DNA from 2 places in the Rothia sp. SD9660Na genome. Region 2 is predicted to be linked to the other one. Evidence: predicted binding sites of a transcription regulator. Region 2 holds the regulator's gene; the other holds the start of a gene.
The links. Region 2 encodes HspR, which represses chaperone genes until heat shock. Its sites were predicted from a motif close to AAGTTGAGTCNNNNNGACTCAACTT; they were not measured.
Positions count from the first base shown of each region.

Region 1: the regulator HspR is predicted to act here: its motif matches at 8,975-8,999, upstream of clpB (ATP-dependent chaperone ClpB).

Region 1 is NZ_CP125946.1:381,551-392,304, reverse strand. It holds gene QM007_RS02040 (sterol carrier family protein) at 1-163, shown strand, start outside; gene QM007_RS02035 (hypothetical protein) at 221-592, shown strand; gene purF (amidophosphoribosyltransferase) at 749-2,476, shown strand; gene purM (phosphoribosylformylglycinamidine cyclo-ligase) at 2,477-3,619, shown strand; gene QM007_RS02020 (hypothetical protein) at 3,623-3,790, opposite strand; gene QM007_RS02015 (hypothetical protein) at 3,819-4,046, opposite strand; gene QM007_RS02010 (DUF3073 domain-containing protein) at 4,195-4,401, opposite strand; gene QM007_RS02005 (hypothetical protein) at 4,719-5,009, opposite strand; gene QM007_RS02000 (Sir2 family NAD-dependent protein deacetylase) at 5,226-6,158, opposite strand; gene clpB (ATP-dependent chaperone ClpB) at 6,324-8,912, opposite strand; gene QM007_RS01990 (hypothetical protein) at 9,134-9,406, shown strand; gene QM007_RS01985 (hypothetical protein) at 9,481-9,741, shown strand; gene QM007_RS01980 (glutamine amidotransferase) at 9,778-10,494, shown strand; gene QM007_RS01975 (hypothetical protein) at 10,528-10,754, opposite strand, start outside.
Region 2 is NZ_CP125946.1:1,997,908-2,008,661, forward strand. It holds gene QM007_RS09365 (hypothetical protein) at 1-92, shown strand, start outside; gene trmB (tRNA (guanosine(46)-N7)-methyltransferase TrmB) at 277-1,098, shown strand; gene QM007_RS09375 (alanine/glycine:cation symporter family protein) at 1,184-2,635, opposite strand; gene QM007_RS09380 (LLM class flavin-dependent oxidoreductase) at 2,834-3,922, opposite strand; gene QM007_RS09385 (heat shock protein transcriptional repressor HspR) at 4,106-4,531, opposite strand; gene QM007_RS09390 (DnaJ C-terminal domain-containing protein) at 4,534-5,529, opposite strand; gene QM007_RS09395 (nucleotide exchange factor GrpE) at 5,626-6,231, opposite strand; gene dnaK (molecular chaperone DnaK) at 6,234-8,081, opposite strand; gene QM007_RS09405 (hypothetical protein) at 8,667-9,527, opposite strand; gene QM007_RS09410 (hypothetical protein) at 9,527-9,952, opposite strand; gene QM007_RS09415 (low molecular weight protein-tyrosine-phosphatase) at 10,274-10,750, shown strand.

The DNA.
Region 1 (10,754 bases), 760 kb from region 2:
CGGGCCGCGCCATACCCGAGGTACCCCTCCCAACGTGGTTGAAACCGATGCGCTCACCTGGTGCGCTATCACCCTGGGCTATACCAGCTGGCAAGAATCAGCAGCCGCTATTTCAGCTTCTGGGCTGCGCGCTGATTTGAGCGACTATCTACCGCTTCTCTAGCTCGGCATTCTGTAGTCCTGAGTCTTCCTCTTCTGACTCTTGGTAAGGTTAATAGTTATGAGCATCCTGTCGAGATTCCGCCGCCCCACTGAACCTGCTTCTCCTCTCACCGAGGATGAGAAGCAGGCAGCCCCCGGCCAACATTTTGCGCCGGCGTCCGCGCCTGACCGTGCCAACCTGACGGTACGCCGCGCCCCCTCCCTGCCGGCCTTTGCTATCACTGGCTTGCTCATCGGCCTCATTGTGGCTTTTGTTGTCACCGCTCTCGGCCCGGAAAACCCCAACTATACTTTCAGCGCAATCTACGGCGTGATGGCCGTTATCTTCGGGGCCCTCTGCACCGCCGCCGCCATCGTAGTAGCCCTGCTCCTCGATAAGCGCTCGGCCAAGCGCACCACCACCTACCGAGCTGTCAGCCAGCAAGACTAAATCAAGCCCACCCGTGAGCAGAAACGTTCACACGGTGGGCTTTACTTATCAGTAGCGTATCGGGCAGGTACACTTGATATGTTCGCTCGCTCACGTGCGCTACCCCACGCTACACGGCGAGATAACCACCCCACAACAAGAGACGGAAAACCTGCTTTGGCTCGTCCTGACGGAAAACTATCCTTCGACCTTGACCCCGTTGATCACGGCCCTAAAGACGAATGCGGCGTCTTTGGCGTATGGGCCCCCGGCGAAGATATCGCTAAGCTCACCTACTACGGCCTCTACGCCCTGCAACACCGTGGCCAGGAGTCAGCTGGTATCGCCACCAGCGACGGCAAACACCTGAGCGTCTACAAAGATATCGGCCTGGTATCCCAGGTGTTTGACGAGGCCACCCTCAACTCAATGACCGGCCACATGGCAGTAGGCCATTGCCGCTACTCCACCACCGGCGGCAACATCTGGCAGAACGCGCAGCCGACCCTGGGCGACACCCCCCACGGCACGCTCGCCCTGGCCCACAACGGCAACCTGGTTAACTCAGCTGACCTCTACGACCGCCTGCTGGCCAAGAACGGCGGCAAGCGCCCCGAGCGCGGTGAGCTCGCCCAGGGCAACACCACCGACACCGCCCTGGTTACAGCCCTGCTCAAGGACCACGACTTTGACAGCCTCGAAGAGGCCGCCCTCAACCTACTCCCCACCCTCTCAGGTGCCTTCTGCCTGGTCTTCATGGACGAGCACACCCTCTACGCTGCGCGCGACCCCCAGGGCGTGCGTCCGCTGGTCTTGGGTCGTCTTGACCGCGGCTGGGTTATTGCCTCAGAAACCGCTGCCCTCGACATCGTCGGTGCCTCCTTCGTGCGCGAGGTAGAGCCCGGTGAGTTCATCACCATCGACGAGGACGGCTTGCGCTCCCAACACTTCGCCGAAGCCAAACCCGCCGGTTGCGTCTTTGAGTACGTCTACCTGGCCCGCCCCGATACCACGATTTCGGGCCGCAGTGTCTACGAATCCCGTGTTGAGATGGGGCGTCAGCTGGCCCGTGAGCATAAGGTGGAGGCTGACCTGGTCATGCCCACTCCCGAATCGGGCACCCCGGCTGCTATTGGCTACGCTGAGGAATCCGGCATTCCCTTCGGCAACGGCCTGGTCAAGAACGCCTATGTGGGCCGCACCTTCATTCAGCCTTCACAGACCATCCGCCAGCTGGGCATTAGGCTCAAGCTCAACCCCCTGCGCTCGGTGGTAGAGGGTAAGCGTCTGGTCGTGATTGACGATTCTATCGTTCGCGGTAACACCCAGCGCGCCCTGGTGCGCATGCTGCGAGAGGCGGGCGCTAAAGAGGTGCATGTGCGTATCTCCTCCCCGCCGGTCAAGTGGCCCTGCTTCTACGGCATCGACTTTGCCTCGCGCTCCGAGCTAATTGCTAACGGCCTGACCATTGAAGAAATCGGTAAGTCGCTGGGTGCAGATTCCCTGGGCTTCATCTCAGAAGAGGGCATGATTGCCGCAACTGAGCAGCCCCGCGAGCGCCTGTGCACCGCCTGCTTTACCGGTAAGTACCCCATCGAGCTGCCCAGCGAAGACCGCCGCGGCAAGTCCATCTTTGATGATTCCAAGGGCGGCCCTCTGGCCGGTACCGCAGCTGAGGTGACGGTGGAGCGTCCTGTTGCCCATAAGCCTTCTAAGGCCAAGGCGGTGTCTATCGAAACCCGCCCCGGCACCGAGGCGCTGGAGCACAAGTTTGATAGTACCCCGGCGGCGTCATTGGGCACCGGCTCTTGTGAGCCTGGCCCCGATTCAGACCTTGAAGATTTAGTCCTTCCCCAAGATACGATTCCTGCCGATTCTACCGGCACTGACCGAGAGGCCCGCTAAATGAGCGAGAACCAGAACGCAGTTACCTACGCTTCGGCTGGTGTAGATGTTGAGGCGGGCGACCGCGCTGTTGAGCTGATGAAGGACGCCGTCAAGGCAACCCACGGCGCCGGTGTAGTGGGCGGTGTGGGCGGCTTTGCTGGCCTCTTTGACCTGTCTGTGCTCAAGGATTACCGCAAGCCCTACCTGGCAACCTCCACCGATGGCGTGGGCACCAAGGTATCGATTGCCCAAAAGCTCGATATTCACCACACCATTGGTCATGACCTGGTGGGTATGGTGGTTGATGACATCGTTGTGACCGGTGCCCGCCCCCTCTTTATGACCGACTACATTGCCACCGGCAAGGTGGTGCCCGAGCGCATTGCCGATATTGTGCGCGGTGTGGCTGAGGGTTGTTCCCTGGCTGGTACCGCCCTGGTGGGCGGCGAGACCGCTGAGCACCCCGGCCTGCTGGCTGAGGACGAGTACGACGTGGCAGGTGCCGCCACCGGCATCGTCGAGGCGGACGAGCTGCTGGGCCCTGACCGTGTGCGTGAGGGCGATGTGCTGATTGCTATGGCTTCAAGCGGTATTCACTCTAATGGCTACTCCCTGGTGCGCAAGGTGCTTTCGGTTGCTGGCTGGAAGTATGAGCGTGAGGTCGCCGAGCTAGGCCGTACCCTGGGTGAGGAGCTGTTGGAGCCCACCCGCATTTACACTGCTGACTGCCTGGATTTGATTGAGGCTTTCCCGGTCAACGGTGAGGACGGGCAAACCGGTTCGGGTGTGCGCGGCTTCTCGCATGTGACCGGTGGCGGTCTGGCCGCTAACCTGGCCCGTGTGCTGCCGGTGGGCACCGTGGGTGTGGTGGAGCGTTCGACATGGGAGATTCCGGCAATTTTCAAGCTGATTGGTGAGCTGGGTTCTGTGCCCCAGGCTGACCTGGAACGTACCCTCAACCTGGGTGTGGGCATGATTGCTGTGGTTGACCCGTCGGTTGCTGATGCAGCCGTTGAGCGTCTGAACAAGCGTGGTCTGCCCTCGTGGGTGCTGGGTACCGTGCAGAAGGATTCTGGCGAGCACAAGAGCAACCCCGACTACGTGCAGGGTGCTAAGGGCGTGGACGGCGGAGCGGCAGTGCTGCTGGGGGCCTACAAGTAGGTTTTAAAGAAAGGTGAGGGCAGCGTCCGCCCTCTTATGCTGTTCTGTCACGCTATTTTTCTGTTCTGCCTGCTGTTGATCTGCAAAAACCCAGCGGCGCTGCACCGCAAAACTCACCGGGATAAGTACCAGCTCAATGAGTGCCTTAGCCTCCAAAAGGGGTAGCCCCATCCAGGTGAGGGTTTCAAGTAGGGCGGTATTAGTAGTCAGAATCGCTACAGCCAGCAGAGCGTAACGTCCCAGGGAGCGGTGGGTCTGCGGGCGGGGCCCGCAGCAGCATATTGAACTCGTACTTATAGCGGTCACCGGGCAGCTCGAAAGCCCAGGGCAGAATCTGCGGGGTCAGGCTACGCAGACCGGTTTGGGTGTCAGCCAGTTTCTGACCGGTCGACAGACCAAAAAGGGCAGAGGTTAGAGCCTTGACCACCCACGAGCGCAGCGCCCTTACCCTGTGACTGCAACCGAGCGTACCTAACCGAGCACGGACGTCCGCGCCCCATACAAAAGCCCGCCACCGGCGGGCGGTAGCGGGCTAGAAAAATGGTTCGGGAAGAACCCGCGTGGTGCTACGCGGGTTACTTCTCCTGATAATCGTCGGCGTACTTGTCTGCGTATTCCGAGTAATCGTCCTCGTCATCATACTGATAACCAGACGACTTAGACTGAGAGCCAGCATTTTTGCTGAGCTCCCGCTCAAGTGCAGTGTAGTCGGTGTCGGGGCTGAAGTACTTCATCTCCCGAGCCTGCCGAGTTGCTTTAGCCTTCTGACGGCCGCGCCCCATGGCGAGACCCCCTCTTTATCGCTCGTATCTGGCCGCCCGCGTGCGCGCAGGGGTGTGCCAGAAAAACTTTCAGTCTTTTCTGTATCTAAGGGTACATGTTTTTGCGCGTCTTTGCTTGCCTGTTCGCCACCTGAGATGTAAGAAACTGCTCAAAACTACAAAAATATAGAGAACGGTCGTTTTGTTTTGCATCGGCACCTCTCCCGGTAAAGAGAAGCTCCGCGCCACCCGACCAGAAAGAGGTGACGCGGAGCGGTAGAGCAGCCGACGAAGAGATGGAACAGAAGTGCCAGCTCGCCGGCTGAGTTTATGGGGCCTTAGGGGCGGCCGCCGAAGCCACCCATGCCGCCTGCGGCAGCGCCGGAGGTTTCAGTGGCGGTGCCGGTCTCTGAGCCGTTGACGCTGATGCTGTAGGTACCGCCCGAGATCTCGGCATCGATGGTCATGAGGGAGGCGACCGGGTTGTGAGCTGAGGCCGGGAGCAGGACGGTGGTGCGGCGGTAGGCCGTGGTGAGGGTAGGCTCGAAGGCGGTTGCCGGGGTGTCGATGAGGCCCACGTTGATGATGATGCATGAGACGACGAGGTCGCGGCGGCGGTGGCGGGCCACGTACATGCCTCATAGAATCAGGATGGCGACGAGGTCGAGGGCAGCTGCTGTGATAATGGTGTTCACGGGAGTTCTCCGAGGGGTGTATCTAGTCTTGTTTTGCTTGATAACCAGTGTTCTCCCAGAGTCTGTGTTGTACTTAGCCTTCACTTATGAGTACCTACAGGCAGCCCCTTCAGTGCCTCTGACCCGGTAATACTCATAGAAGAAAAAGTTTTAGATGCCTTCATGCGGGGCTGTAACGGCGTAGAGGGCATCGGTGACGTCAGCGCGCCAGAGGTAGGTGGCACGTGCGTCCGCCCGGCCCGGGCCCTGGTTGATGACAGCGATGGGCTTGCCAGCCCGGGCGAAATCAAGGGCGATTTTGTAGGAGCTCATCACGGCCAGAGATGAGCCCAGCACCAGCAGGGAGTGAGCGCTCTCCCCCAGTTCTTTCACGGCCTGCTTGCGGGCAGACGGCACGGGCTCACCGAAGTAGACCACGGCAGGTTTGAGCTTGGTGGAGCCGCAGGCCAGGCAGCCGACCATCTGAAAATCCTGGATAAAACGGGCGTCGATCTCTGCGTCACCGTCGGGGTTGACCTGCAAGGTGGTGCTGGATAAGCGTTCGAGGTAGCCGGGGTTGGCGGCTTCGATGCGGGCATCCAGGGAGGTGCGGCCCTCGTCCGCTCCGCAGTCTAGGCACTCGATGCGGGAGAGGTCCCCGTGCAGGGTAATGACTGTGCTCGATCCAGCTGCGGTGTGAAGGCCATCGACGTTCTGGGTAATCAGCCCGGCCAGGTGTCCGCGGGCTTCCAGCTCTGCCAGCAGGTAGTGGGCGGTGTTGGGGTGCGCCCGGTTCATCTGCCGCCAGCCCACAAAGGATCGGGCCCAGTAGCGCTGCCGCGCCACCTCGTCAAAGCGGAATTCCTGGTAGGTCATGGGCCGGTGGTTGCGCAGGGACCCGGCGGGACCGCGGTAGTCAGGAATCCCTGAGCCTGTGGAAATTCCTGCCCCGGTGAGCACCAGAACCTGCCCTTGGTGAAGAAGCTGCCGGACGCCGTCCGCCGCTACCTGCGGGTCGGTGGGCTGGGCTGTTTCGGCCACCACCCGATCGATGGAGCGCAGAGCCGCCGCGTGGGTGGCGGCAATGTCGGCTCTCGCGGCGATGGACGCAGACGCCCCAGCAAAGCGGGTATCGATCGTGTTGGATGCGGGCCGGGGCTGGATTTGGTTCACTCTTCCAGTTTAAAAGACAAAGACCCTATCGTTTCTCTCTTGACCCCGAGATAATCTGTAGGGTCAAGAGAGAAGCAGTAGGGTCATTCCCGGCTTTTACTCGGCAGTAACGACCAGCCCATCCACGGCGACGTCGGGGTTGACGTCCACGCGCACGGTGTCGCCGTCCTTGATGGCGCCGGCCAGGATTCCCTTGGCTAGGCGGTCGCCAATTTCGCGTTGCACGAGGCGGCGGAGCGGACGGGCGCCGTAGGCGGGGTCGTAGCCGGCAAGTCCCAGCCACTCGGTGGCGGCGTCGGTGACATCCAGGGTCAGGCGGCGGTCTTCTAGGCGGCGGGCCATCGAGGCGATCTGCAGGCCTACGATGGAGGCTAGGTCATCGGCTGAGAGGGGCTTGAACATGATGACCTCGTCCAGGCGGTTGAGGAATTCCGGCTTGAAGCTGGCGTTGACGGTGGTCATAACCGCGCTCTTGCGGGCTTCGTCGTCGAGATTCTGGTCGATCAGGAACTGGGAGCCCAGATTGGAGGTCAAGATTAGGATGACGTTGCGGAAGTCCACGGTGCGCCCCTGTCCGTCGGTCAGACGCCCGTCGTCAAGTACCTGGAGCAGGATGTCGAAGACCTCGGGGTGGGCCTTTTCGACCTCGTCGAGGAGCACAACCGAGTAGGGGCGGCGGCGTACAGCTTCGGTGAGCTGGCCGCCCTCTTCGTAGCCGACGTACCCGGGAGGGGCACCGACCAGACGGGCGACGGCGTGCTTTTCGGCATATTCGCTCATATCGATACGCACCAAGGCGCGTTCGTCGTCGAACTGGAACTCGGCCAGGGCCTTGGCCAGCTCGGTTTTACCGACACCGGTAGGGCCGAGGAAGAGGAAGGAGCCGATAGGACGGTCGGGGTCGGCAATGCCTGCGCGGGAGCGGCGGACAGCATCAGCGACGGCGGTGACCGCCTGGCTCTGGCCGATTAGGCGCCTGCCCAGTTCGTCTTCCATGTGCAGGAGCTTTTCCGATTCGCCCTGGAGCATACGCCCGGCGGGAATGCCGGTCCAGGATGAAATCACTTCGGCGATGTCGTCGGCGGTCACTTCTTCAGAGACCATGGACTCTTCGGACGCGGTATTCTCAGCCTGCTGGGCTGCGGCCAGTTCGGCTTCGAGGGCGGGGATTTCGCCGTAGAGCACGCGGGAGGCTTCAGCGAGGTTGCCTTCACGCTGGGCGACTTCTGCCTTGGAGCGCAGCTCATCAATCTGGGTTTTGAGGTCGCCAACGCGGTTGAGACCGGCCTTTTCAGCTTCCCAGCGGGCGTTGAGGGCGTCCAGCTCTTCCTTCTTATCAGCCATATCTGCCCGCAGGGCTTCAAGGCGCTCGACGGAGGCGGGGTCGGTTTCGTTGGCCAGGGCCAGTTCTTCCATGGTCAGGCGGTCAACGGCGCGGCGCAGGGCGTCGATTTCTTCGGGGGCCGAGTCGATTTCCATGCGCAGGCGGGAGGCTGCCTCGTCAATCAGGTCGATGGCCTTATCGGGCAGCTGGCGCGAGGGGATGTAGCGGTTTGACAGGTTAGCGGCTGCCACCAGGGCAGAGTCTGCGATAGCTACCTTGTGATGAGCCTCGTAGCGTTCTTTGAGCCCGCGCAGAATACCGATGGTGTCATCGACGCTGGGCTCACCCACGTAGACCTGCTGGAAGCGGCGTTCCAGGGCGGCGTCCTTTTCAATGTTTTCGCGGTATTCGTCGAGGGTGGTAGCACCAATCAGGCGCAGCTCGCCGCGAGCCAGCATGGGCTTAAGCATGTTGCCGGCGTCCATAGAGCCCTCGGAGGCACCTGCCCCAACGACGGTGTGAATCTCATCGATAAAGGTGACGATTTGCCCCTCGGACTTCTTGATGTCTTCGAGCACGGCCTTGAGGCGCTCTTCAAATTCGCCGCGGTACTTGGCACCGGCGACCATTGCGCCCAGGTCGAGGGAGATCAGGGTTTTGCCGCGCAGGGATTCGGGCACGTCGCCGGAGACCATGCGCTGGGCCAGACCCTCAACGACGGCGGTTTTACCGACGCCGGGTTCGCCGATAAGCACGGGGTTATTCTTGGTGCGGCGGGAGAGCACCTGGATCACACGGCGAATTTCACTATCGCGCCCAATGACGGGGTCAAGCTTGCCTTCGCGGGCAACGGCAGTCAGGTCGGTGCCGTACTGTTCTAGGGCGCCGAAGGTACCTTCGGGGTCGGGGGTGGTCACGGTGCGGTCTCCTCTCACGGTAGGGATGGTCTCTTCAATGGTCTTTTCGGTAGCCCCGGCCTGCTGTAGGGCGCGAGCGGTTGCGTCGTCACCGGCGGCGAGCGCCAGCAGCAGGATTTCGGTGGAGATATAGGTGTCCCCGAACTGGGTTGCCTTGGCTTGGGCGGTTTGGATGGCGGTCAGGACGGCACGGCTCGGCTGGGCTTGGGCAGCTGAGGCGCCCTGCACCTTGGGCAGCTTTGAGATCTCGGTGGAGGCTGCCAGGGAGATGGCATCAACGTCGAGCCCTGCGGTTTTAAGGACGGCCACTGCCACCCCCTCGCGCTGATCCATGAGGGCCTTGAGCAGATGGGAGGTGTCAAGGGTGGGGTTGCCCGCGGTTTGGGCGTTCATATTGGCTGCCGAGAGCGCTTCTTGGCTCTTGGTCGTAAATTGTGCGTTCATTGTTCTCCTTTACCTTTTGCGTAGGTAGTTCGTTCATACTTGAGTGTACTCCACTCAGCTTTAACTTGAGTCTACTACACTCAACTTATTTGCACTAGATATTTACAAGAAATTTTTCACACCCGGCATTGACCACTCATTGACCTGCCTAATATTTCTGAACCAGATTTAAACAGGAAGTCCGCTTCACGTTGCTAGCCACCAACCTATGGAGGGCTCCCATGTTTTCTTCTCATCCGCCGTCCTACCTCTATGCCCCGCACCGGCTCTATTGGGGCGCCCTCATCTTCTACCTCATTGCCGTCGCCTATGCCCTCCCTGCCTTAGCTGAACAGTATCTCGGCTGGACATTTTCAGCCCCCTTCTACGGCATCACCGAACACTTCGTCGACCGTTATACCCTCTGGCTAGGGCTGTTCTCGCTTAGCCTGACGCTCACACCGCTCATCATGCTCACAGCCCTGGCCCACTCTCTGCCTCAGGTTCTCGGCTAAAATCCCTTACCCCGCTCTTTCTAGTCTTCTTTGCTCCGCTCTATTTCCTCCAGTGGGGCCTGAGCGGGGTCGCTATGAGCTGGGTTATCGCAGCTGCCCTGCTGGTTCTAGCCCGCTACCCGATGGGGCTATCACTGCTCCTAGCAGTGGGTGCATACTCTGCCACCCACATAGCCCTGCTGATAGCCTCCCCATCCAGCGAAGCCGCCCTTACCTTCGGGGTAGAGCTCCCCTTCATGCCCCTTCTCATAGCGGCCTTACTGGTTGCCCTTCTCTTGGCAGGCGGGCAGAGTCTTGCGTCCAGCGGTTATAAGGTAGGCCCCTCTCTCAGGTAAGCTATCTGTCAATCGCTTCACCTACAGAGGAGAACCATGACCTGCACCGCCTACGCTATTCGCCACGTTGCCTTTGAAGATCTGGGTATCTTTGAAGATTTATTGGCCGAACGCGGTTTTACCGTCGAATACCGTGACGCAGGCATTGACGCCCTCAACACCCCCGAGGTGCGTGAGGCGGATTTACTCATTACTCTTGGTGCTCCTATCAGCGTGAACGACACCCAGGACTACCCCTTCCTCTTTGAAGAAGTAGAACTCATCAAGGCCCGCATTGCCTCCCAGAAACCCGTGCTGGGTATCTGCCTGGGGGCCCAGCAAATTGCCCTAGCCGCAGGTGCCAAGGTTGACCCCACTGGCGCTATCGAGCTGGGCTACTCACCGGTAGAACTTACCGAAGCCGGGCACGAGTCTGTTCTCGCCCCGTTAGGTAACACCCCCGTCCTGCACTGGCACGGTGATGCCTTTACTCTGCCAGAGAGCTCCCCCAGCCTAGCCCGCACCCAGATGTGCGAAAACCAGGCATTTACTCTCAAGGATGCAGCAGGACGCCCCTACGCGCTGGCGCTCCAGTTCCATCTTGAGGTCAACCCCCGCCACATCGAGCAGTGGCTCATCGCCTATGCCGACTACATCAGGGCTTCGGAGCAGGATGCAGCGGTCATTCGCCGCGAGGCCTCCCTCTACGCAGAGAAGCTCACTACCGCCGCCACCGAGGTGCTCAACGGCTGGCTCGATCAGGTTAACCTGTAACGCCTTCCAGCGCATAGCAGTACCTGCCCGGGGCTAGTCGAGGAAGTCATACATCGATTCTTCACGCTCTAGCTGCTCCCGGGTAGCACCGTCGAGCCCGCGAGTGAGGGCTCGTGCCCGGCGGTAATCACCGATAGCTAGTAGTAGGGTGGCGATGGCGAAGGAGAAGGTGAGAATACCGCTGGTATTTCCAAAGGCAGCGGACAGCCCGATGACGTCGGGGCCCAGCAGAGCGGCAGCAGCTGAAATATTCTGCCCCT
Region 2 (10,754 bases):
TAGCCGTCACTGTGCTGGATGAGATGGAAGGCGACTATGACGACAATATGGAACTCATGGGGACAGTCAAGGGCTTTGCTATCTACTTCTAATCTAAAGTCATAGGATTTAGTCGTATAAGTGAGGTACCAGCTTCAGCTGGTACCTCACTTTTGCATACGTCCCTGCACTATTCTTTTAGCAAACGGTAAAGATTTATAATAGTGTATCTCTACCGGTGGCACTTAGCGTTTCCGTGCGCGCCGGTTTATCTGTTTCAACCTCGCAAGGAGAGTTATGGAAACCAATAAACAGAAGCAGGACCTGGCGGCTAAGGCCGAGCGTGCAGCGGCAGGTGAGGACCTGACCGCCCCCGTCCCCGAGCAGTTCCACCGTCAGCCCTACTCGTTCGTCCGCCGCGGCGACCGCCTGACCGCCCGCCGTCAGAAGGCCTGGGATACCTACGCCCCTACCCATGTGCTTGACCTGCCCCGTAACATCGGTGACACCTCGGTCGCTGAGGGCGCGGTCTTTGACCAGCAGGCCCTGTACGGACGCACCGACGCCCCTCTCGTTGTTGAAATCGGCTCCGGCCTGGGCGAGGCCATCGTCAATCGCGCCTCCCAGGTACCCGAGGCTAACTTCCTGGCCGTTGAGGTCTACACCCCCGGTATTGCTGATCTTCTACTGAAGATGGGTCAGGCCGGAGTTGAGAATGTGCGCGTCGCCCAGGCCAACGCCCCCGAGCTGCTCGATAACCTGCTCGATGAGTCTTCTGTTGATGAGCTCTGGGTCTTCTTCCCCGACCCCTGGCACAAGGCCCGCCACCACAAGCGTCGTCTGGTTTCCCCCTCCTTTGCAGATAAGGTAGCCCGAGTTCTTAAGCCCGGTGGTATCTGGCGTCTAGCCACCGACTGGGAGGAATATGCCCTGGTCATGCGTGAGGTGCTCGATGCCCACCCCGACTTCACCAACGCCCACGCCGGTGAGAACACCACAGAGGACGACCCGGTGGGCGGCTGGGCGCCCCGCTGGGACGGACGCGTGGTCACCAGTTTCGAGCGCAAGGCAGGCGAGGCGGGCCGCCGGGCCCACGACCTGACCTACATTCGTCGATAATAATCCGTTAGCTATATAAAGCAGGCGGGTACCCGCGCACATAGGTGCTGCAGGTACCCGCCTCTTTTATAGGCAGAGGATCTTCTTACTGCCCCGTTTTCTCGTAGGAGTCAATCGCTCCAGGGTGCCCCTGCATAAAGGCGTCAATCTCGGCCTTAGATGCGGTGAGCTTGGGGTCGTTGGCCAGGTAGTACCTGGTCTCTCGAACAATCAGCCCAGACATAAGGAGCAGGCCAATCAGGTTGGGAATAGCCATGAGCCCGTTGGCGATATCTGAGAAGGTCCAGGCCGCAGTCAGTTCCATGGTGCAACCGAAGTAGACAATCACCGCGAAGAAAAGGCGGTAGGGGGTAACACCGCGGCGACCAAAAAGCCTTTCGATGTTGCGTTCGCCGTAGTAGGCCCAGCCCAGAATGGTGGAGTAGGCAAAGAGCACCAGACCGATAGTTACAATCCAGCTACCGGCGGGCCCAATCACAGAGGCGAAAGCTTGGCTGGTCATCACGGAGGCTGATATTTGTTCGCCGGTGGAGTCGGTTGCCTGCCATACGCCTGTCACGACCAGCACCAGCCCGGTACAGCTCACCACGATCATGGTATCGATGAAGGTCTGGGTCATTGACACCAGGCCCTGACGCACCGGGTGGGTGGTCTGGGCAGCGGCTGCCGCAATGGCAGCAGAGCCCATGCCTGATTCGTTGGAGAAAATACCGCGGGCCACGCCGTACTGCACTGCGTACATGAGGGTAGAACCCACGAAGCCGCCGACAGCGGATGAGCCGGTAAAGGCGTCCGCAAAAATCTGGCCGAAGGCCGCGGGCAGATCAGCGGCGTGCACACCCAGAATATAGAGGGCCCCGCCCACATAGAAGAGGATCATAATCGGAACGAACCCGGCAGTTACCTTGCCGATGGACTTAATACCGCCCATCAGCACAAAGAGGGTGATGATGGCCAGGACAATGCCGGTCAGGCCGGTGGGCAGGTGGAAGGTGTCTTCGAGATTGTGGGCGATGGAGTTACCCTGGGCGGTATTGCCGATACCGAAGGACGCTAGCACGGCAGCTACCGCGAAGAAGAGGGCTAGGAACTGACCTAGGGGGCCTTTAATACCGCGCTGGAGGTAGTACTGGGGGCCGCCAGACACTTCACCCTTGGCGTCAGTGGTGCGGTAGCGGACGCCCAGGAAGGCTTCGGAGTACTTGGAGGCCATACCGAAGAGGGCGCTAAACCACATCCAGAAGAGGGCGCCGGGGCCGCCGATAGAAATCGCAGTGGCAACGCCCACGATGTTACCGGTACCCACGGTAGCTGCCAGGGCGGTGGTCAGGGACTGAAATTGGGAGATGTCGCCGCCGGGGGCGCCATCGTCCTTACGTTCGAGGAAGGCCAGCCGGTTGGCGACCAGCAGTTTGGTGAGCTGGATAAAGCCCAGCCGCACCGTCAGGTAGATACCGGTGCCAAGAAGCAGCGGTATGAGCACAAAAGGGCCCCAGATGAGGGAGCTGATGGCGCTCAAGACGTCTTGAAAGGTCATGTGGTGTCCTTGATACAGGTCGCTGCGGGTGAGGGGGCACCGCAGCTGCGTGATGAATAAGGACGCCCCGCCGCAAGCGTGTGCACTGCGGTGGGGCGCCATTCAACTATAGCGAGTCAAGGACAGGAAGACCTATATCGTCTTACCCTGTGTACCTGCTGACTAGCCGGTATTCTCTACACCTTACTGGAGGCGCCCTTACTGTGCCTCTGCCATCAGTTCACGCACGCGCGGCAGCACCTTGGTACCGTAGAGTTCAATCGAGTTCATGGAGTGCTCATGAGCCAGTGCACCGTTAGAGAACTTGAGATCAAAACGGTTAATCCCCAGTTTCTTTGCAGTGTCAGCAATCTTCTGCGCGACGGTTTCGGGCGAACCGACGTACAGGGCGCCGTGTTCAATTTCGTGCTCAAATTCGCGCTCCCCCGCCGGGCCCCAGCCGCGTTCAGCACCGATCTTGTTGCGACCGGCAATCCAGTGCTCGCGCAGCTGGTTGCGGGCTTCTTCGTCCGTCTCGGCGATGTGGCCGGGTGAGTGCACAGCGATGGGCAGGGTTCCGTTGCCCAGCTGTTCGTTGGCTCGACGGTAGAGGTCGGTGTAGGGCTTGAAGCGTTCAGCCGGGCCGCCAATGATAGCGAGCATCAGCGGAGTCTTGTACTGGGCAGCGCGGGCAACAGATTCAGGGCTGCCACCAACGGCCAGCCAGTGCTTGAGAATACCTTCGGTCTTGGGGTAAATCTCCTGGTTGACCAGGGGCGGGCGGTTGCCGGGGTTCCAGTTGAGGGGCTCCTGGGTGATGATTTTGGTGAAGAGGTCGAACTTCTCTGAAAAGAGGGAGTTGTAGTCTTCGAGCTTGTAGCCGAAGAGGGGGAAGGACTCGGTGAAGGAGCCGCGGCCCAGCACGGCCTCAGCGCGGCCGTTGCTGAGGGCGTTGATGGTGGCGAAGCGCTGGTAGACGCGGATAGGGTCGTCGGAGGAGAGGACGGTAACAGCCGAGCCCAGGTGGATGCGCTCAGTGGAGGTTGCCAGGCCCGCCAGGATGGTGTCGGGGGCACTGACGGCGAAGTCAGGACGGTGGTGCTCGCCGATGCCGAAGAAGTCGACACCAACGCGGTCGGCCAGCTGGCCCTGCTCAAGGACGTTGCGAATCACCTGGGCGTGGTGCAGGCGGTTGCCTGCCAGGTCGGCGGTGGTGTCGCCGAAGGTGTCTAGCCCCATCTGGAAGGCGGTGTCATCGACGCTGGGCAGACCTGGGCGTAGGTCGGGAGCTGTATTAATGTCGGTCATTGCGTTTACCTTTCGGTGCTGTGCTGATTGTTTACACAAGGTTCAACACCAGCCTACATTACTTTATTCCGAAAGTTTTTTATGGCGCTGTGGTTAGCCCGTGCTTTAAATATGGTTGCCATCTGCGCGAACCTCTTTCGCGCTGATGGCAACCATCGTTACAGTCAAGACCTAGGGTCGGGGTTAGCGCGGCCGGTAGAGCACCACGGCCTGGGAGGTCTGGCGGGCAGCAGGACGCTTACCCCGGGCCAGGTGCACAGCCCCACCTGAGGTTCCGGCAGCAAAGATGCGAGAGTTCTCCTGCAGACGATCGCGCAGGGCCTCATTTTCAGCCTGCAGCTCGGTCATGCGGGCCCGCAGGGCCTCCACCTGGTTCTCAAGCTGCATGATGCGCTTAATACCCTCAAGGGAGACGCCAGACTGGGAGAGCTCCTGAATCTCCTGGAGTTTCTGCACGTCGCGTTCGGAGTAGCGGCGGGCCCGCCCCGGGGCTCGCTGGGGCTGCACCAGCCCCAGGCGGTCATACTGGCGCAGGGTCTGCGGGTGCATACCTGCCAGTTCAGCCGCCACGGAGATAACAAAGACCGGGCGGTCAGATTCGAGAGCCATTCTTAGTCACCAGCTTTCCTCAGCAGGTCCTCACGGGGGTTGGCCTGGGGCGCAACCGCGAAGAAGGCGTCGAGAGCTGCCTCAGCTTCAGGTGTGAGGCTGGTGGGCAGCTGCAACTCAGGGATAACCAGCATATCGCCGGTGCCCTTCTTGGTTACGAAGCCGCGACCCTTAGCACGCAGCTTACGCCCGGCCGGTGAACCGGCTGCCAGGCGGAGTTTGACGCTCCCACCGTCGAGGGTGGGGGCTTCAATGACGCCGCCCTTAACGGCTTCTTCCAGGGTGACGGGCACGCGCACGAGCAGGTTATCGCCCTCGCGGTCAAAGACGGGGTGAGAATCTACGCGGACGGTGACGATCAAGTCCCCTGCCCCACCGGCACCGGGGTGTCCCTTGCCTCGGGCACGGATTTTCTGGCCGTCCTTGACGCCGCGCGGCAGGCGAACCTGGGTCTGGGAGCCACCGGGGCGGAAGACCGAAACCTCAGCGCCGTCGTAGGCCTGCTGGATGGTGATGCGGGCGCTGGTGGTGGCGTCCTCACCCTTGGGAGCTGAGAAGCCACCGCCGGGGAAGCCACCCGCACCGCCAGGGAACCCCCCGGCGGAGCGTCCGGCCCCGCCAAAGCCAGCACCGCCACCGAACATGCCGCCCAGCAGGTCTTCAATGTTGATGCCGCCAGCGCCACCGCTGGTGGAGTAGCTGAAGTTGCCGCCGCCGGGGAACCCACCAGGGAAGCCGCCGCCAGCACCGCCGAAGCCGGCAGCACCGTACTTGCGGATCTGGTCGTATTCTTCCTTCTGCTTGGGGTCTGAGAGCACGTCGTAGGCCTCTGAGACCTCCTTGAACTTCTTTTCAGCAGCCTCGTCGCCGGGGTTCTGGTCGGGGTGGTACTTGCGGGCCAGCTTGCGGTAGGCCTTCTTGATATCTGCCTCGGAGGAATCCTCGGCTACGCCTAGTACCTTATAAAAATCTTGATGGAGCCAGTTTTCGCTCGCCATATGCCTCTCCTTCCGAGGTAGATCTTGTGTCTTTTAGGGGATAGAAGGGGCGGGCACCCAGCCTGACGTATCAGGCCGGGTGCCCGCCCGCGTCCGTTATTCTGCTACCGCTACGGCTACCTGGGCGGTGCGGACCACGCGGTCCTTCACCTTGTAACCGTTGCGTAGAACCATCGAGACTGAGTCGGGCTCAACCTCGCTGGTGGGCTGCTGCAGCACAGCCTCGTGAACCTGGGGGTTGAAGGGTTCGCCAACCTCGCCGAATCGCTCCAGGCCCTGCTTGGTCAGGGTCTCTTCGAGCTTATTGGCAATCGCGGCGAAGGGGCCTTCTTCAAGGTCGCCGTGCTTGCGGGCGGCATCGATATCGTCGATGACAGGCAGCAGGGCGGCAACCAGGTCGGCGATGACGAAGTCGCGCAGCTGGTCTTTTTCCTTGATGGTGCGGTTCTTGTAGTTGGTGAACTCGGCCTGAAGGCGGCGCAGATCTTCAAGACGTTCGGCGGCCAGGGCCGCGTCAGCGCTCTCAGCTGCCTCTGCACTTTCGCCAGCCTCGGCTGCGGCAGATTCCTCATCTGCCGCAGCTTCAGCAGCTACACCTTCGGGCTCGGGGTGGCCTTCAGCAGCCGGGGCTGCAAAGGCTTCCTCCAGAGGGTCGGTGCCCTCGGGCTGGTCGTCTACGGGCTCGTTGGTGTTCTCAGCCATGATTAGTTCTTCTTCTCGTCTTCTTCATCGATTACTTCAGCATCAACGACGTCGTCGTCCTCAGCCTTGGCACCTTCACCGGCTGCTGCATCTGCCTGAGCCTGGGCGTAGAGAGCCTCGCCCAGCTTGGTCTGAGATGCCTGCAGCTTCTCGAAAGCGGCCTTGACGGCGTCATCGTCTTCACCTTCAAGGGCAGCCTTCAGGGCGTCAACATCGGCCTGAACCTCGGTCTTGACGTCCTCGGGTAGCTTCTCGTCGTTGTCCTTGATGAGCTTCTCGATGGAGTAGGCGGTGTTCTCAGCAGCGTTGCGGGTCTCGGCTGCCTCGCGGCGGGCCTTGTCCTGCTCGGCGTGAGCCTCAGCGTCCTTGACCATGCGGTCGATGTCTTCCTTGGAGAGAGAAGTACCGCCGGTGATGGTCATGGACTGCTCAGTGCCGGTGCCCTTGTCCTTAGCTGAGACGTGCACGATGCCGTTGGCGTCGATGTCGAAGGTAACTTCGATCTGGGGGACGCCGCGGGGGGCGGGTGCGATGCCGGTCAGTTCGAAGGTGCCCAGGTTCTTGTTGTCGCGGGTAAACTCACGCTCGCCCTGGAAGACCTGGATCGATACTGAGGGCTGGTTGTCTTCAGCGGTGGTGAAGGTTTCGGAACGCTTGGTGGGGATCGCGGTGTTGCGCTCGATCAGCTTGGTCATCACGCCGCCCTTGGTCTCGATACCGAGGGAGAGGGGGGTGACGTCGATGAGCAGGACGTCCTTGCGCTCACCCTTCAGCACGCCTGCCTGCAGGGCTGCACCCATGGCGACGACCTCATCGGGGTTGACGCCCTTGTTGGGCTCGCGACCACCGGAGAGTTCCTTGACGACCTCGGTGACGGCGGGCATACGGGTTGAGCCACCGACCAGCACGATGTGGGCAATGTCTGAAACCTTGACGCCTGCTTCAGCGATGACGTCGTTGAAGGGCTTCTTGGTGCGCTCAATCAGGTCTGCGGTCATGTCCTGGAACTTGGCGCGGGTCAGCTTTTCATCCAGGTGGATGGGGCCCTCGGGGGTAACGGACAGGTACTGCAGGGAGATGTTGGTGGAGGTTGCTGAGGACAGTTCCTTCTTGGCCTGTTCTGCGGCTTCACGCAGACGCTGCAGGGCAATCTTGTCCTTAGAGAGGTCGGCGCCGGTCTTGGATTTGACCTGCTCCAGCAGCCAGTCGACGATGCGCTGGTCCCAGTCGTCGCCACCCAGGCGGTTGTCGCCGGAGGTTGCGCGTACCTGGATGGTGGAGAAGCCGTCTTCGTCCTTGCCAACTTCAAGCAGGGAGACGTCGAAGGTACCGCCGCCGAGGTCGAAGACCAGGATCAGTTCGTCTTCGTTACCCTTGTCGAGGCCGTAGGCCAGGGCTGCTGCGGTGGGCTCGTTGACGATACGCAGGACGTTGAGGCCCGCGATTTCGCCGGCTTCCTTGGTGGCCTGACGCTCGGCGTCGTTGAAGTAGGCGGGCACGGTGATGACGGCGTCGGTGACCTTGTCGTTCAGGTAGGCTTCAGCGTCGCCCTTGAGCTTCATGAGGGTGCGGGCTGAGATTTCCTGGGCGGTGTACTTCTTGCCGTCGATGTCGGTGGTCCAGTTGGTGCCCATGTGGCGCTTGACGGAAGCGATGGTGCGGTCAACGTTGGTAACTGCCTGACGCTTGGCGACGTCGCCAACCAGAACTTCGCCGTCCTTTGAGAAAGCTACGACGGAGGGGGTGGTGCGGGCGCCTTCTGCGTTGGCGATAACGGTGGGCTCGCCACCTTCGAGAACTGATACAACTGAGTTGGTAGTACCGAGGTCAATACCTACTGCACGTGACATGTTTACTCCTTATGGTTTGGTTATCTGTACATCTTTCAAACAAGTTGAGTCTTGAAGGCTCAATTCGTTTGTCTTGGTATCTAGTTTGCCATGTTTTGAGCAGAAGTCAACAGAGTTGAGCCAAAAAGACTCAACTTTTTTGCGCAAGCAGAGTTTAGGCTTGTGGGGAGCGGACGGACGCCCGCCCCGCCTTTACAGGGCAAGGCGGGCAGCGGCGTCCGCACCTTTTAAAAGCCTGAAAGTGAACATAAAAAGTCGGCACCCCGCAACAAGGAGGTGCCAACTCGGCAAGGTGGTGTTGAGCCCCGGTGCAGCCAAGGGGCAACGCACTACGTTCTAGAACCTACAGAAGGTGCTCTCTAGCCGCCGAAGATCAAAAGCCCCGACAAGATAGCTATGGCAATACCGATAGCCAGCATTCCCCCAACAATCAGACCCATATTTTTCTTTTTAGGGTCAGCGGGCGGCTGAGACATAGGGAATCACATCCTTCGCACATATAGTGTGTGCTAGATAACTTTACCGGTGATAATGGTCAGCTTGGTTATATTTCGTGCGGTGTTTACGTTTTACGTTTTCCCTGTGCTATCTCTGGGCTTCTTTGCTGTTAGTTTCGAGCTCGGCCCTCCTACGCTTAGATTTTTTCCCATTTCGTACAGCCAGAATTGCAGCAACTATTCCGATAACGAGAGGGACCCAGGCTTTGGAGTATTCCATGAGAAAAATAAGCCAGTCCGGTGGAGTAATAGTAGGCCAGGGGACGCGCCAGGAAGGAACGGGCAGACTTATCTGGGGTGGGGCGGGGAGGGAAAGAGTAAATTCTGGAACAGGCAGGGCTACCTGGGGCGCATTTATATCGGGAAGACGTTCGACTAGCCACTGCACTACCCTACCCAGCGCAGGCATAAGCACCAGCATGGCGAGAAACCAGGCGGAACGGCCCAAACCGAACAGCAAGGGCAACACAAACCGTCGAGAAGGACTTCTTTCAAGCGTCTCGCGGTAGGCTTCTGACCGGCTACCAGCTGGCACGTCAAGCTCAACATATTCCTTATCTGTCCCATGTTTGTAGGCCACGACCAGCAGCTCATCCAGAAAGTTTGTGGTGAGTTTAAGCTGGGGGTCTGTGGGAACAGCGGTCTTAGCCCGGGAGAACTTTCCGTTTAGAAGGTTCTTCTTGAGCGCAATGCTGGTAGGAGTATGGTCGTACCGGCCTACTACTTCACCGTCTACGAGCACCCGTACCCGTTGCTTAGGCCGGTCGATGCGTTCGGCGATACGTTCACGGATCTTTGCCCCTACCGGAGACTCGTTAAAGGCGTGGAGTGACTTCTCGTCTGGTTTTTTGATAGGCCAGTCCGGGTCAATCTCGATGAACTCGGCATCAGATCCGCGCTCCAGAAGCAGGTGCCCTGCCACAGGGTGGTGCAGTTCCCAGCGGAGCATTAGCCCTCTCCCCCGGCATCTTCTTCGCCCTCGGAACTTGTGCCCCACTCGTCCGCAAATTTTTTGTGCCAGGGGCTGACTGACACGATATAGATGATCATTACCGCCCAAACATACCAGCCTGCTCCGTCCGGATAAAAAAGCCTAGATGCCAGCCACATACAAGCTGCGGCCAACAGGCCGAAAGTGAGATTAGGTCGGTAGGTTGCCGCATCGTAGGCAGCAAGAATTGCAAGAACGAGTGGGGTGCCAACCAGAATCGAAGTAATCACCACTTGCTCAGGCGCAGTCAACGCTAGAATCCAAGGTGCAAGAATGAAAATGAGCGGCAGAGTGGCAAGAGCTAGACGGTTACCTCTGCTGCGGCGAGGTTTAGAAGTCTGTTCCTCATGGCAGTCGTTGTTGACCGTTGTGCTGATACTCATGTCACCCATTATAGGCAGTACGCAAAAGCCCCGCAGGTGTGTGGCCTGCGGGGCTTTTGTCATCTCGAAAGAACTCAAGAAACTGAGTGTCTGGTGCAACTCTTTACAGTTCACTGCTGTATGAACCAGGTAAGCCTTTTTACCTCAGAGTCACCATCAAGTGTGTGTACCTGTAAGACTATACACAGGTTGCCCTTATTTTTCCGCCTCAGAGCGAACTTTTTATACTTTTTATTCAGATTCAGTTTATTCAGATTCAGTGCATGCCCGCCCAGCTTTTGCCGAGTTCTCCGTGGGAACATGGTGAGCATGTATCGAATTATGACTGTATGCACCGGAAACATCTGCCGCTCCCCCATGGGCGAGTACCTGATCAAGCAGGCTGCCGCCCAGGCAAGGATCACCGTAGAGGTCGCTTCCAGCGGCATTTCCAACGAAGAGGAGGGCAACCCCATCGACCGCCGGGCCAAGAAAGTGCTCGATGAGCTCAATATCAATACCGGCTCCCACCGGGCCCAGCAGTTCACCCGCACCGATTTTGGCCGCTACGACCTACTCTTGGCCATGGACACCAACCACTACCGGGCCCTCAAGCGTATGGCCCCTAACGACGAGGCGGCAGCCAAGGTTCGGCTCATGCGCGAGTTCGACCCGGCGGTCGCAGACCAGCCCCTGGACCAGCTGGGCATCTACGACCCCTGGTACGGCGATATGAGCGACTTCTACGAGACTTTCCAGATGATTCGGGACGCTGTGCCCGGAGTCATCGAGCATATCGAGGTCCGCGGGAACGCGTAACGGA